2 regions of the Pilosibacter fragilis genome follow, and region 2 is predicted to be linked to the other one. Evidence: a T-box and tRNA genes for the amino acid it is inferred to sense, from the RefSeq annotation. Region 2 holds a T-box; the other holds one or more tRNA genes.
What was found. The T-box of region 2 lies ahead of thrS (threonine--tRNA ligase). A T-box ahead of a tRNA ligase gene usually reads a tRNA of that ligase, here a tRNA-Thr.
Positions count from the first base shown of each region.

Region 1 (7,947 bases), on a different contig from region 2:
AGTATAACACTGTCAGGTTATGGTATACCTGAAACACCGTAAAGATCCAGACGATCCGGAGTCCACACGCTCCCAGAAGGGAGACGCACATCGGCATAACGGAGTATCCGAGACCGCGGATGCTGCCCACCATCGTATCCATGATCCCACAGAGGAAATATGTCGTTCCAAAGACCACAAGTCTTCTCATTCCGTATACAATGACCTCCGGGTCTGAGGAATAGATCCGGATCAGGGCATGTCCGCAAAGATAAGCCGGGATTCCCATCCCGAGTCCCACTGCCGTCACAACGCCGAGGCAGGTAACCATGATCCGGTTGATCCTCGAATACTTTTTGCCGCCGAAGTTCTGGCTCGTGAAGCTTAAGTTTGCTTGATAAACCGCATTCATGGCGTTATAGATGAATCCCTCAATATTCTGGGATGTCGTATTTCCCGCCATCGCGACAGAACCGAAGGAATTGACAGAGGACTGGATCAGAACATTGGAAATAGAAAATACTGCGCCCTGCATCCCCGCCGGAAGGCCTACCTGAATGATCTGACGGAATTTTGAGCGGTGGATCTTCAGAGCTTTTAAATGAAGCTTCAGACCGCCCTCGCTCTCCATCAGGCAAAGGATCACCAGACACGCCGAGATCGCCTGAGAGATCGCGGTCGCCAGAGCAACTCCCGCCACATCCATCCGGAACATGATCACAAAAAAGAGGTTTAAGACCACATTGATCACGCCCGCCGCCGTAAGGAAATACAGCGGGCGCTTCGTGTCTCCCACCGCGCGGAGAATCGCGCTTCCGAAGTTGTAGATCATATTCGCAGGCATGCCGATAAAGATGATCCGCATATAAATCGTAGATTTATCGATTACATCGTCCGGAGTTCCCATGAGTTCCAGCATTGGCCTCGAGAGAAGCTGACCCACAACGATCAGAAAAAGACCGCTGACGATGCTGAGTGCCATGGCCGTATGGATCGTATCCTGCACGTCTTTTTCCCGCTTCGCTCCGTAATATCTCGCCACGATGACATTGACACCCACGGACAGTCCGATAAAGATATTGATCATCAGGTTGATCAGCGCCGTTGTGGAACCCACCGCCGCCAGAGACTGGCTGCCCGCGAAACGTCCCACAACGATCACATCCGCTGCGTTGAACAGAAGCTGCAGGATTCCGGAAAAGATCAGCGGAATCGTAAAGGTGAGCAGTTTTCCGAGGATCGGGCCACTGCACATGTCCATTTCGTAATTTTTCTTCATAATACTCCTTTTTCCCGTATCTGTATCTTCTTTCCGGCAGCATCCGGAAAGAAAAGCAGACTGGCATTTCCCGCCCCTGTCCGTCTGCTCATTCTATCCACGGCTGCTCCCGGTGCCGGAATGCGTAAGGCACATTCCTTTTATCTGTTACGCAGATTATAGACGATTTTTACAAATAATGCAATCCTGCCGCAACACGCTTCAGTCCTCGAGGACATACGCCCGGAAGAGGCCGGACCACGGATTTCCGATAATATAGCAGGTGTAGGCTCTTCCCGCACGGACGTTGACGTTGAAGGTGAGAAGCGGATTCGCCACGGTGCAGGTCGGACAGGAAACGCCGACGATGGAGGAAAGGACAAGGACCGGAAGCTCGCCTAAGGCCGAAACTGCATACTGGGAACCTGTCACAAAGAAGGTATAGGTTCCGCTGGATGTCTGTTTATAGCTCGTCACTTCCTTGTATCCGACCCCCGCAAATGCTGTCTGGTTGTTGAAGGTCCGCACATCGTAGCTGGATCCCGCGTAGGACATGTTCGCGACACGGAGACAGCCGTAACCTGCCGGAACGTTCGTACAGCCCATGTCGGAGACACGGGTCAGGGACACTCCGGAAACCGTGTCTAAGATCACCATCGTGAGTCTCTCACCGGACACAAAGGCAATCGTCTGCTGATAATAGATCTGACCGTTGGTCCTGCGCACAGTGACGGTGTGGAATCCGTCCGTCACGCGGATATAAGAAGAAATCGTGGCAAATTCGGAACCGGAAAAGACATTCCGGCCATCGATATAGACATCCAGAGTCTGGCCTGATGTGCTGGCATTTAAAAACCGGACTCTGCTGTAGTAATTTCCTCCTGAGACCGTCGGATATGTGACCGGAAAAGAAATCGTCGGAAAGCCCGGGCGTCCGATGGTATTGTCAGGATAGACAGGGCGTCCGCCAGACGGCGCGACCGGTGTCGTTGGGATTCCGGCGAGATCGTCATCTCCCGGATAAACAGGTCTTCCGCCCGGTGAAGCGATGGGCGGCACAGGGATCCCCGCAAGATCATCGTCTCCCGGATAAACAAAAACTCCTCCTAATGGCTCGGCCGGTGTCTCCGGTACATTTGCGTCATTCTTCCCTGCCACAACCTCCGCCGTATTCTCTCCCGACGGTTCCGGCATTGATGTTGGATTCTCTGGCATATTAACACCTCAATATCTTTTTTACTACAAAATATGAAAGCAGAACGGAAAGTGTTCCCTGCACGTGTTTGAACGCAGATAAGCATTCCCCCGCTTCAAGTGCGCGGAGCACTAAGCGGTGGGTGAGTGGGATGCTTATGTCAGTGGGAGTTGAAAGCTCCCACTGACAGATCGCGAAGCGACTGCGTTCATGAGCAAGTAGCGAAGTGGATTGCGAATGTCCGCTTTACCCTCCATGGGCTTTCCGAGGAATTGATCTTTTTGTATGAAAAATTTATTCAAATTTTTTTGTTTTTATCGTTGACAAACCTGTTGATCCATGATACTATATTGGAGGTTCGAAAAACACAGTAAATGTGTTCGCTGCCTTGGCTCAGCTGGTAGAGCGTCGCCTTGGTAAGGCGGAGGTCGGCAGTTCAAATCTGCTAGGCAGCTTAAACCATGAGGCTTTCCGGAATATCCGGGAAGCCTTTTTTCGTGTTACAGGAAATTCCTGTTACGAAAAAGACGTGAACGCGACAATGATGCTCACTCACTCAGGACGACCGGGCTGACCGGAACAAATGTTTATTATGAAGGAAATCCTCCTCGAATAAAAAAGACCTACGGAACTCCTCTCCGCAGGTCTTTTTATCATAAGTAAAATTATAAATCCTATGCCTTCGCCAGTCTCTGTCTCACGATCTCATACGCGAGAACACCTGTCGCAACGGACGCGTTCAGGGAATCGATATCGCCCTTCATTGGGATCGACGCGATCATGTCGCATTTTTCCTTCACAAGACGGCTCACGCCCTCCCCCTCATTTCCGATCACAAGACCGATCGGTCCGGTGAGGTTTAAACGGTACATGCTCTCTCCGCCCATATCGGCGCAGACGAACCAGATGCCGCGTTTCTTTAAATCCTCGATCGTTGCCGCCATGTTGGTGACCTTTGCGACCGGCGTATAGTTTAACGCACCCGCGGAGGTTCTCGCAACCGTCGCGGTAAGTCCCACCGCGCGGCGTTTCGGAATGATCACGCCATGAGCGCCCGCAAGGTTCGCGGTACGGATGATCGCTCCAAGGTTGTGCGGATCCTCAATTCCGTCAAGCAGGAATAAAAACGGCGGCTCGCCCTTCTCTTCCGCGATCTTTAAGATATCTTCCACCTCCGCGTACTCGTAAGCAGCGGCATACGCCATCACACCCTGATGATGTCCCGTCTCAGACATGGAATCCAGGCGTTCCTTCGGGACAAAATTTACGATCGTATCATGCTTTTTCGCCTCTCTCACGATCGTGCGCACCGGACCGTCCTGGCAGCCGTCAAGGACAAACAGCCGGTCGATGGTCTTTCCGGAGCGGAACGCCTCCAAAACAGCGTTGCGCCCTTCTATCGTCAGTTCTTCATATCTCATCGGAGTTCTCCTCTTTCTGTTTTTCCGTATCTCCGGACACTGCTTTTCCGGTCTTTGTCATCGCCAGTGCCACAAGATCCACCATTCGCTCCGTTCTTCCGGACAGGTAAAGATATCCCATCAGAGCCTCAAAGCCTGTCGCCATCCGGTAGTCCTTCATCGTTGCATTCTTGGCCATAGAGAAAGACTTCGCGTTTCTTCCCCGTTTGTAGACCGCATGCTCCTCCTCGGTAAGGTCACCCTCAATGGCCATCAGGAATTCTGCCTGGGCTGCAGCCTTCACAAGAGCCGAAGACTTCCTGTGAAGCTTATTCACCTGCATATTTCCCTCGCTGACCACGATGGTACGGATCAGGATCTCGTAAGCCGCATCACCGAGATAGGCGAGCACAAGCGGAGAGTACTGACCTGCATCCGTATCCTTTAAGTGGAATTTTTCCTTTAAAAGCATTAAGCTCTCTTCCATTTTACGCCCTCTCTTGTGTCCTCGAGGACGATTCCCATGTCGAGAAGTTTTCCTCTGATCTCATCGGCAAGGGCAAAGTTCTTTGCCTTTCTCGCTGCCTGTCTCTGGGCGATCAGGTCCTCCACCTCAGAGTCAAGGACTTCCGCCTTCTTTTCTGTAATAATCCCCATTACGTCGCAGAGTCTCTGGATCTCATTCTTCATCCAGGAAACATACTCCTTTGTGCTTGCCCCGGAGACTGTGGAGTTGGAGAGCTTGATGAGCTCGAAGATCGCGGAGATCGCGTCCGCGGTGTTGAAATCATCATCCATCGCCGCCTCATACTTTGCGACAAGCTCCATTGCCTTCTTCTGGTTTTCCAGTTCTTCCGCTGTCATTGTGCCGCCGGTTGCCTTTGCCTCCGCCTCACGGAGCTTTTCCATACCGGTGAGGATTCTCTCAAGACCGTTCTTGGAGGCTTCCATTAGGTCCGCACTGAAGTTTAACGGACTTCTGTAATGTGCGCTCAGCATAAAGAAACGGAGCACCTGAAGATCGTATTTTTCGCTGATCTCACGGACGGTAAAGAAGTTTCCGAGAGATTTTGACATTTTCTTATTATCAATATTTAAGAACGCGTTGTGCATCCAGTATTTCGCGAAAGGCTTTCCGTTTGCAGCCTCACTCTGGGCGATCTCGTTCTCATGATGCGGGAAAATTAAGTCCTCACCGCCTGCATGAATATCGATCTCGTCGCCGAGGTATCTCTTTGCCATTACGGAGCACTCGATATGCCAGCCCGGACGGCCCTCGCACCACGGAGACTCCCAGTACGGCTCTCCCTCTTTTTTCGGTTTCCAGAGAACGAAGTCGTTCGGATCCTGCTTGCCCTCCTCACCGGTTACCTTGATCTCACGGAATCCGGACTGGAGATCGTCAAGATTCTTATGGGAAAGCTTTCCGTAATCTTTAAATTTCCGGACACTGTAATAAACCGTTCCGTCAGCAGCCACATAGGCGTAACCTTTTTCGATCAGAGTGCTGATCATATTCAGCATGCCGCAGATCTCTTCCGTCGCGAGCGGATTCTTTGTTGCCGGCTCGATATTCATGCCTTCCATATCCTTTTTGCACTCGGCGATGTAGCGCTTGGAGATCGTCTCTGCATCAACGCCCTCCTCGATGGCTTTTTTGATGATCTTATCATCGACATCCGTAAAGTTGGATACATAATTTACATCGTATCCTTTATATTCAAAGTACCGTCTTACCGTATCAAATACGATCATCGGTCTCGCGTTTCCGATGTGGATAAAGTTGTAGACGGTCGGTCCGCACACGTACATTTTTACTTTTCCCGGCTCTACCGGAACGAACTCTTCTTTTCTCTTTGTGAGTGTATTGTAGATCTTCATAACTTAAGCTCCTTCATATATCTTTCTGTCCGAATTTTTCTGCCATGCAGCTTTGCGTAATGCACTTTTACTATCAACAGGCGCTTACTTCCGCATTCATTTATTGCTGCTGTCTACAGCCCGGACAGCCCCCGCATCCACCGGAAATAATTCCAACGCGGTCCTCCGGCGCGTAATCCGCCACCGAACTTAAAAGGGCGATCGCCTGAGCGGAGATCCCCTCCCCGGTACCGGTAAATCCAAGCCCTTCTTCCGTCGTTGCTTTCACGCTTACCTGTTCTTTTTCGATTCCTAACGCCGCCGCGATATTTTCCGCCATCTGCGGGCGGTACGGCAAAAGCTTCGGCCTCTGGGCGATCACGGTAGAATCGATATTTTCGATCATATATCCGTTTTCCTGCAGGATCTTCCCGACTTCCTTTAAAAGCGCGATACTGGAAATCCCTTTATATCTCTCGTCCGAATCCGGGAAGTGCTGGCCGATATCGCCGAGGGCGGCGGCCCCCAAAAGTGCGTCCATCACAGCATGAAGAAGGACATCTGCGTCAGAATGACCCAAAAGTCCTTTTTCATAGGGAATGTCCACGCCTCCAATAATCAGCTTTCTTCCTTCTACGAGACGATGTACATCATATCCCTGTCCGATTCTCATAGAATCTCCTCCTATATTTCTTATGAGCCGATCACGCGCATCCGTTTCGGGATACAGCGCACCGCCAGATTCTCCTGACACATACAGCTCTCACCGTCCACGTGGACCGCCAACGGGCGCGCAAGGTGGATCTCCGCCTCGCTGCACTCAAAGACACGGATCCCCCGCTCTTTTCTCCGGACCCCCATCACAAGGTCTCTTAAGATCGGGATCATCTTCGTCTTTCTCGCACTGTTTCCAACGTAAACGGTCATTTTTCCGTCATCATTTAAAATCCCGCCGTTCTTCTTTTTCTTCTCTTCCCGGCGTACCATAAACGTGATGAAATATATATGATTAAACTCCACTTTCTGCGTCCCGTCAAGCAAAATATATCCTTTTGTCGGCTTTGCAAGAAAAAGCTGCTTTAATCCGATCCCAAAACGAAGGATTTTTGTCAGATGAAGTCTCGTCATCTGGTTTCTCACGGGGCAGCACAAAAGATTGTGGCACAACGCCGCGTCGAGTCCGATCCCACAACGTCCGGCAAATCTGCGGCTCACGATCTCCTCGTTTCCGAACGTGATAACGCCATAGTCCAGCATCCGGTAATATTTCGGGTGAAGGATCCGCCTCGCCTGACGGTCCACCTTCCAGAAAGACTGGAATCCCTTCGAGAGTGCATTCCGGAATCCCGCCGGGACATAGCCGAAGGTCAGGAGTCCCCTAAAGGAGACACCGTTTAAGACCTCATTGTAGGTACCTTCGCCGCCGACGATCACGATCACCTTCGCTTCATCCTTTTCCGCCGTCAGTACTCTCGCGATCTCCGCCGCATCCCCTTGATGTTCCGTAAAAAAGACACGGTATTCCCGACTGTTCATTTCCAGCTGATGTTCCAGTCGTTTCCAGATCCGGTATCCTCTTCCAGCACCGGCACCGGGATTTACGATAAACTGATACATAACGTCCTCCGAATCTTATATGTTCAGAATTTTCCGTGCAGCCATATGCATTCTGACCATGTCAGTGCCATATGGCATACGATATAGATTATAGTATATCACATAACCGCTAAAAAAAGGCTAAATTTTTTCTAAACTTCATGCATGTGCACTGCGATACATTCCTGTTCATGCCATGCGCAGACAACAGCTGATTTTGCCGATGCTTCGCATTCCAAATCAGCAAAATCCCTACCCGTGTACCGGACACATCCGCGCCAAAACGTAAGAAAATAGTAAACATCTCTTTCTTGTCAGACAATATTGGGATCAATTATAATAAAAGCAGATACAAATGGCAAAGATAATTGATTTTTATGAATCCAAGCTCTGAAAGGAGGTTCCTGGTATGAAAAAAAGAATGTATGTCGGGCTTTTCATGCTGCTGTTCTGCATGATCTTTGCAGTCACAGCACTTCCGATCACCGCGAAAGCTGATATGGGTCCAAAGCCCTCGGTGCGCATCCAGTTCAAAAATATGAGCGATGATCTGTGCTATGGCACACTGCTTTCAAAGGAGAAATGTACAGGACCTGCACAAGTCTGGGACGGCACCGCCAGAAATGAGCAGCTCTATGATCTTGACCGGAACATCTGGA
Region 1 is NZ_JAVYJB010000007.1:43,354-51,300, reverse strand. It holds gene ABCW45_RS08510 (MATE family efflux transporter) at 1-1,258, opposite strand, end outside; gene ABCW45_RS08505 (DUF4397 domain-containing protein) at 1,460-2,452, opposite strand; tRNA gene ABCW45_RS08500 (tRNA-Thr) at 2,815-2,887, shown strand; gene rlmB (23S rRNA (guanosine(2251)-2'-O)-methyltransferase RlmB) at 3,107-3,853, opposite strand; gene ABCW45_RS08490 (Mini-ribonuclease 3) at 3,843-4,319, opposite strand; gene cysS (cysteine--tRNA ligase) at 4,304-5,713, opposite strand; gene ispF (2-C-methyl-D-erythritol 2,4-cyclodiphosphate synthase) at 5,814-6,365, opposite strand; gene ABCW45_RS08475 (diacylglycerol/lipid kinase family protein) at 6,386-7,309, opposite strand; gene ABCW45_RS08470 (hypothetical protein) at 7,698-7,947, shown strand, end outside.
Region 1: it encodes a tRNA-Thr, which carries the amino acid that the T-box ahead of thrS (threonine--tRNA ligase) is inferred to sense. The anticodon was not compared.

Region 2 (7,947 bases):
CGATATTTCCGTAGAGTCCAGTTCCTCTATGTTTAAGATCATATCCTGTGCCCTGACCGTCCAGGACGGCGCGATGACCGCGAGAATGACTATGGGCGGAACCGGATATCTCTATGTCTACATGGGAACCGGCGAGGAGGCATCGAAGGTTCCGGAATCCGACCTGATCTCCTTTGAAGAGAATTCTGATGGGACCCACAGCTTTACGGTCCCGGTGGAGACATTAAATGAGGTGCTTCCGTGCACCGCGTTCAGCAAGAAGAAAGAGAAATGGTATGACAGAGAACTCGTCTTTGAGGCATCGGGAATTCCGGCAGATGCGTTTCTCAATACATCCTTAAAGACTGTGGAAGATCTCGGTCTTGCAGATGGAACCTATACTGTAGAAGCCGCTCTGACCGGCGGGTCCGGCCGTGCGTCTGTGGAATCCCCGGCGGTGGTCGAGGTAAAGGACGGAAAGGCAGAAGCGACGATCATCTGGAGCAGCTCCAACTACGACTATATGCGGGTGGACGAGGAGAAGTTTCTTCCGGTCAATACGGAGGGAAATTCCACCTTTGTGATCACGGTGACTGGTTTTGACAGCCCGCTGACTGTTTACGCCGACACGACGGCCATGAGCACTCCGCATGAGATCGAATACACGCTGACCTTTGATTCCAGCACGCTGGAAGAGCAGAAACAATAACACGGTATGGACAAGAACAGAATTCATTTATTCCGCAGAAGGCGGGAGACAGATAAGAGGTACAGGCGGTATGTCAGATGCCTCACCGTGATTCTTTTGAGTGTAGTCATGCTATGTGCTGGGTGCACCGGGAAAGACGCAGAGGGAAGCTCTGCCGGTGGCTCTGGGGAACAGACCGCTGCGGCAGACAGCCGGCAAAACGAAGCCGGCAGCAGCACTGAGGCAGCCCCAAAAACGGAGACAGCTGCTACAGCTTCCCGCAGCTGGAACAATATGTCCCCGGTAAGTTCCATGGATCTTCTCTATGCGGATCAGTTTTCCGTGGATTATTATGAGAATGACATCTCGCTCATCACCATCGGGGATACAGACCAGTTCCTTCTTCTGCCGGAAGGGATGTCCGCGCCGGCCGGACTGCCGGATTCCATCAAAATCCTCCAGAAACCGGTAAAAAATATCTATCTTGTGGCGACATCCGCTATGGATGATTTCATTCACCTGGACGCAATGGATTTGATTGCGCTCTCCGGCACAAAGGACACCGGATGGTATCTGCCGGAAGCAAAAACGGCAATGGAAGAGGGAAAAATTGCCTATGCAGGAAAGTACAGCGCTCCGGACTACGAGAAGATCTTAAGCAGTGACTGCGGTCTCGCCGTGGAGTCCACCATGATCTACCATACTCCCGAGGTAAAAGAACAGTTGGAACGCCTTGGGATCCCGGTTCTCGTGGAGCGGTCCAGCTATGAGGGCCATCCCCTGGGAAGAATGGAGTGGATCCGGCTCTACGGTGTCCTGACGGGAAAAGAGGCTGAGGCGGAACAGGTATTTCGCGAAAATATGAACGCTCTGTCCGATGTTCTCGACATGGAACCATCCGGAAAGACGGCCGCTTTTTTCTATGTGACGAATTCCGGCAGCGTCAATGTCAGGAAGAATGGGGACTATATCGCAAAAATGATCGCCCTGGCAGGCGGAACTTACATTCCCGGGAATGCCGGTTCTGATGAGAACGCACTTTCAACGATGAACATGGATTTTGAGTCCTTCTATGCCGCCGCGAAGGATGCGGATGTGCTGATCTACAACAGTACCATTGACGGGGAACTCACCGCGATCGATGAGCTTTGCGCAAAGAATCAGCTTTTTGCGGATTTCAAGGCAGTGAAAGAGGGCAATGTCTGGTGTACCGGAAAGAACATGTTCCAGGAGACCATGGGCCTGGGGAATATGATCCGGGATATGAACGCGGTGTTTGCCGACGATACCGAATATAGCTTTACATATCTTCATCAACTGAAGTGACACGCATGTGACAGCTGATCAACAGCACGGGATCGTCACTGCGTTGAATTCACACCTGCTGATGAGAACACGAAAAAGTTTAAATTATAGTAACTATTCAGTAGGTCTGCGCACTTGCTGCGCTGACCGTAAGAAAACATAGGCTGGAAGGCAAAAATCCCATCAGCGAAGCTGATCTGGAATGGATTTTTGCACGTAACTATGAAGGTACTGAATAGTTACAAATTATAAATGAAAGGGGGAAGAACGCCTATGTCAACCCAGTCTAAGCGGATCGTCCGGGCCTACCTGCTGTTATTTGTCCTGCTTGCAGCCTTAAGCTTTCTGAGCCTGGCCGTCGGCAGCGTGCGTGTATCGGCAGCAGATATTCTTGTGGCCCTGGGTGGAAAAGAGGGGACTGATATGACCCGTCATATTCTCTTTGATATCCGCCTCCCCAGAATGCTGGCGGCGTTGATCCTCGGCGGGGCGTTATCGGTGTCGGGCTTTCTGCTGCAGACATTTTTCTCGAATCCCATCGCCGGCCCCTTCGTCCTTGGAATCTCTTCCGGCGCGAAGCTCGCCGTTTCGATCTTCATGATCCTGTTTCTCGGACAGGGACTCATCATGAATTCCTGGGTCATGATCGGTGCGGCTTTTCTCGGTGCCATGGCCTCCATGGGCTTCGTGCTGGCGGTCTCAAAAAAGCTTCCTCAGATGTCCATGTTAGTGGTAAGCGGGATCATGATCGGATATATCTGTTCGGCGGCAACGGATTTTATCGTAACCTTCGCCGATGACTCCAATATCGTGAACCTCCACAACTGGTCCATGGGGAGTTTTTCCGGCATCTCCATTGATGGGGTAAAGATCTGTCTCCTTGTGACCGCAGCAGCTTTCTTTTGTTCCATGCTGCTCTCAAAAGCCATGGGTGCCTATCAGCTGGGGGAGGTCTACGCGAGAAACATGGGTGTCAATATCAAACGGTTCCGGATCGAGCTGATCCTGTTATCCAGCATTCTTTCCGCTACAGTGACAGCCTTTGCGGGCCCCGTCTCCTTCGTGGGGATCGCGGTGCCCCATATGATCAAACAGCTGTTTAAGACCGCGAAGCCCATCGTTGTGATCCCGGGATGTTTCCTTGGCGGTGCAGTATTCTGCCTGTTCAGCGATCTGCTGGCGAGAACGTTGTTTTCACCGACAGAACTTTCCATCAGTTCTGTGACGGCGGTGTTCGGAGCGCCGGTGGTGATTGCCATGATGATAAAAAGAGTGAAACGTTGATAGGAATAGTCTGAAAGGAGAGCCCATGCAGAACTACCTGACAGCAGACAATTTAACCGTCGGATACCGCGGAAAACCGATCCTGTCCGACATCTCCATGAACATCCGCCGCGGATCCATCGTCACGCTGATCGGACCGAACGGGGCTGGAAAATCCACGATCTTAAAGAGCATCATCCGGGAACTTTCCCCATTAGGCGGAAGTGTATTTCTTGACGGCACAGCCCTGGAGGATTACTCGGATCCTGATTTTGCGAAAAAGACCGCGGTGGTCATGACGGGTCGGCCGGATCCGGAGCTTATGACGTGTTTTGACGTGGCGGCAGCAGGAAGATATCCGTATACCGGGCGGTTCGGGATCCTGTCCAAAGAAGACAAGAAAAAGGTCATAGATGCCCTCGAAATGGTCCGGTGCGAAAGCCTTGCGGATGTCCTGTTCCAGAACACCAGCGACGGACAGAAACAGCGGATCCTCTTAGCCCGGGCGATCTGCCAGGAACCGGAGCTTCTCGTTCTCGACGAGCCCACATCCTTTCTCGATATCCGGCACAAACTGGAGCTTCTCGATATCTTGAAGAAACTGGTCCATGAGCGCAATGTGGCAGTCCTCATGTCGCTTCACGAGCTGGATCTTGCGGAGAGGATCTCTGACTATGTGCTCTGCGCGGAAAACGGGACCATCGGGAGAACAGGGACGCCCCAGGAGGTGTTTGAGGGAGACTATATCGCAAAGCTCTACGGAATCGAACACGGGAGCTATCTGACGTCCCTTGGATTTCCGGAACTCCCGAGAACAGACGGAGCGCCGGGGGTCTTTGTCATCGGCGGCATGGGGAGCGGGATTCCTGTGTACCATGCCTTAAACCGGGCGGGGATCCCCTTTGCGGCGGGCGTGATCCATGAAAACGATATGGAGTACCAGACAGCGAGAGTGCTGGCAGCAGAAGTGATCCGGGAAGCGGCCTTCGAACCGGTGGGAGAGCAGGCGTTTCTTAGGGCGAAGAAAGTGCTAGAGTCCTGTAAGGCCGTTTTCTGCCCGTTAAACGTCTTCGGAACTATGAATAAAAAAAACCGGGAACTTCTCCGGATCGGAACGGAACTCGGAAAATTACGGCAAATTCATCTTGACAAATCTGATTCCGGTGATATACTAAATGACAAGTGAAAAAACAACACGTTGACAGGAAGAGTACGTTCGGAAACTGCTCAGAGAGGGATACATTTGGTGAGAGTTATCCTGCACGGAACGAGCTGAAGACCACCCTGGAGTGTCCCTTAATCGGGAACGGTGATTCCGTTATCATCAAATGAAGTGGTATAGAAATTCTATACAAGCAGGGTGGAACCACGGGTAATCTCGTCCCTTGATTATGTGAAAACGCATAATCAAGGGACTTTTTTATTTACGCGAACAACGAGCCAAAGTCCGCGCTTGCGCGAGACCTTGGCGACTGCCGCGATAACAAGGGGAAACTCGCGAAGCGTGTTTTCACTTGTTTGCGCGAGTGACAAAACAGAGACTGTGTTCACACAGGAAACTGAAAACGCGGTATTACAAGCCACGGCTCGCGTGAGATTTTCACTGAGAAAAAGCAGCTGTAAAATATCTCGGCTGCACGAAATTTTTCCAAGAGAAAAAGGAGAATGAACATGAAAGTAACATTAAAAGACGGCTCTTTTAAAGAGTATGCACAGCCGATGGCTGTCATCGACATCGCAAAAGACATCAGCGAAGGTCTTGCAAGAATGGCCTGTGTCGCAGAGATCGACGGAGAAGTAAAGGATCTGCGCACGATCGTTGACAAGGACTGCACTTTAAATATCTTCACAGCAAAGGATCCAGAAGGACTTGCAGCACTCCGCCACACAGCAAGCCATGTAATGGCTCAGGCGATCAAGCGAATCTGGCCGGAGACAAAGCTTGCCATCGGTCCGTCCATTGCTGACGGTTTCTACTACGATATCGACCGTGATGAGCCGGTAACATCCGACGACCTCGCAAAGATCGAGGCTGAGATGAAGAAGATCATCAAGGAAGCTCTCCCGTTAGAGCGTTTTGAGCTTCCGAGAGCAGAGGCGATCGCCCTTATGAAAGAGAAGAACGAGCCGTACAAGGTAGAGCTCATTGAGGATCTTCCGGAAGATTCCATCATCAGCTTCTACAAGCAGGGTGAGTTCACCGACCTCTGTGCAGGTCCGCACCTCATGAATACAAAGGAAGTCGGCAAGGCATTCAAGCTCATGAACATCGCAGGCGCTTACTGGCGCGGAAGCGAGAAGAACAAGATGCTGACCCGTATCTACGCAACAGCCTTTGCGAAAAAAGAGGACTTAGACGCTTACGTTACCATGATGGAAGAGGCGAAGAAGCGTGACCACAGAAAGCTCGGCAAAGAGCTCGGTCTCTTCATGATGAGCGATGCAGGCCCAGGATTCCCGTTCTTCCTTCCAAAGGGAATGATCTTAAAGAACACACTCCTTGACTACTGGCGCGAGATCCACAAAAAAGCAGGTTATGTAGAAATCTCCACACCGATCATCTTAAACAGAAGCCTCTGGGAGACATCCGGTCACTGGGATCACTATAAAAACAACATGTATACAACCGTCATCGACGGCGAAGATTACGCCATCAAACCGATGAACTGCCCGGGCGGCGTTCTTGTTTACGCTTCCGAGCCGCGTTCCTACCGTGACCTTCCGCTCCGTATGGGTGAGCTCGGTATCGTTCACCGCCATGAGAAATCCGGTCAGCTTCACGGACTCATGCGTGTACGCTGCTTCACACAGGATGATGCCCATATCTTCATGACTCCGGAGCAGATCCGTGATGAGATCAAGAACGTAGCAGGTCTGATCAACCAGGTATATTCCCTGTTCGGATTCAAATATCATGTAGAGCTTTCCACAAGACCGGAAGACTCCATGGGAAGCGACGAGGACTGGGAGCTTGCAACAAACTCCTTACAGGGCGCATTAGACGACCTTGGACTTGACTATGTGATCAACGAAGGAGACGGCGCATTCTACGGTCCGAAGATCGACTTCCATCTGGTAGACGCGATCGGCAGAACATGGCAGTGCGGTACGATCCAGCTTGACTTCCAGCTTCCGCAGCGTTTCGAGCTCGAGTACATCGGCGCTGACGGTGAGAAGCACAGACCGATCATGATCCACCGCGTATGCTTTGGCTCCATTGAGCGTTTCATCGGTATCCTGATCGAGCACTTTGCCGGCGCATTCCCGACATGGCTTTCACCGGTTCAGGTTAAGGTCCTCCCGATTTCCGAGAAGTACGAGGAGTACGCAAAATCTGTCAAGGCAGCTCTTGACGCAGCTGACATCCGTGCTGAGATCGACCTTCGTTCTGAGAAGATCGGCTACAAGATCCGTGAGGCACAGGGTCAGAAGATCCCGTACATGTTAGTTGTCGGCCAGAAGGAGCAGGCCGATGGAACTGTATCCGTAAGAAGCCGCTTCAAAGGCGACGAGGGCGCTGAAGATCTCAACGTATTTATCGCAAACATCAAGGCTGAGATCGCTGGCCGTGTAAACCGTCCGGTCGAGGTTAAAAAGGAGGAGGAGAAATAATCCTCTGCTCGTTTAACCAGGTGCTGAAATTTCAGATTTTCGCCGGTCTTCGGAATTTTCCGGGGACCGGCTTTTTTTCTGTTTTTTGTCTGTCTGCTTGCACTTTTTTCCGAATGATGGTATCATATTACGGAATATGACCGTTGGGAGGTTTATCAATTGGCGAAGAAAAAGAACAAGAAAGTCGTTCGTTATCGCCGGCCCCTGAATATCAATGTGGGCATGATCATTTTTGCCCTTATTTTCTTATATATGGCATTTTATCTCTATACCTACCTTCGCAGGGACAAGGTGGAGTTTTATGAAGTTGTGGAGGGAAGTATCGTAAACGATACGAGGCACACCGGAATCATTTTCCGGACAGAGGAGCCGAAATACACGGACCGTGCCGGAAATATCAACTTTTATCTGAGAGAGGGGAAAAGGGCAGCTGTCGGTACGAGAGTCTATTCCATTGATGAGACGGGAACGCTTTCCGCCCTGCTCGCGGAAAAAACGGACGGGTCTGTAGCCCTCTCAAAGGAAAACCTCGCTTCCTTAAAAAAGCAGCTGTCCAGCTTTAGCCAGACATTCACGAACGAAGATTTCCGGGAGGTCTATGATACGAAAAACACCCTGGATGCGGAAGTCCTGGAGTATGTGAGCGTTGATACCTTAAAAAATCTCGACAGCGCAGTCTCTGAACTGGGCGGAAATTTCACCCAGGTGCGGGCGGATCAGTCCGGCATTGTGTCCTACTCGGTGGATTCCATGGAGACACTGACACCGAACCAGGTGACAGCGGATATGTTTGACAAGAGTTCCTACAAGAAATCCAGCGTGCGCTCAGGACAGCTCGTGGAGACCGGGGCACCGGCCTACAAGATCATCACCTCCGAGGACTGGTCCATCGTGTTCCCGATGTCGGAGCAGGAGCTTACCACTTATAATGGAAAGACTTCCCTCGCCGTGAAGTTTAACGGCAGGGATCTTGAGACCTCCGGCGCGTTCTCCACAGTGACAGGCGGAGATGGAAAGACATACGGAAAACTCGATTTTTCTAAATATATGGAACAGTTTGTTTCCGACCGGTATGTGGATTTTGAGATCGTGACCGATGA
Region 2 is NZ_JAVYJB010000001.1:17,484-25,430, reverse strand. It holds gene ABCW45_RS00125 (hypothetical protein) at 1-688, shown strand, start outside; gene ABCW45_RS00120 (ABC transporter substrate-binding protein) at 695-1,993, shown strand; gene ABCW45_RS00115 (FecCD family ABC transporter permease) at 2,246-3,256, shown strand; gene ABCW45_RS00110 (ABC transporter ATP-binding protein) at 3,282-4,421, shown strand; T-box leader at 4,425-4,624, shown strand; gene thrS (threonine--tRNA ligase) at 4,907-6,847, shown strand; gene ABCW45_RS00100 (biotin/lipoyl attachment domain-containing protein) at 7,007-7,947, shown strand, end outside.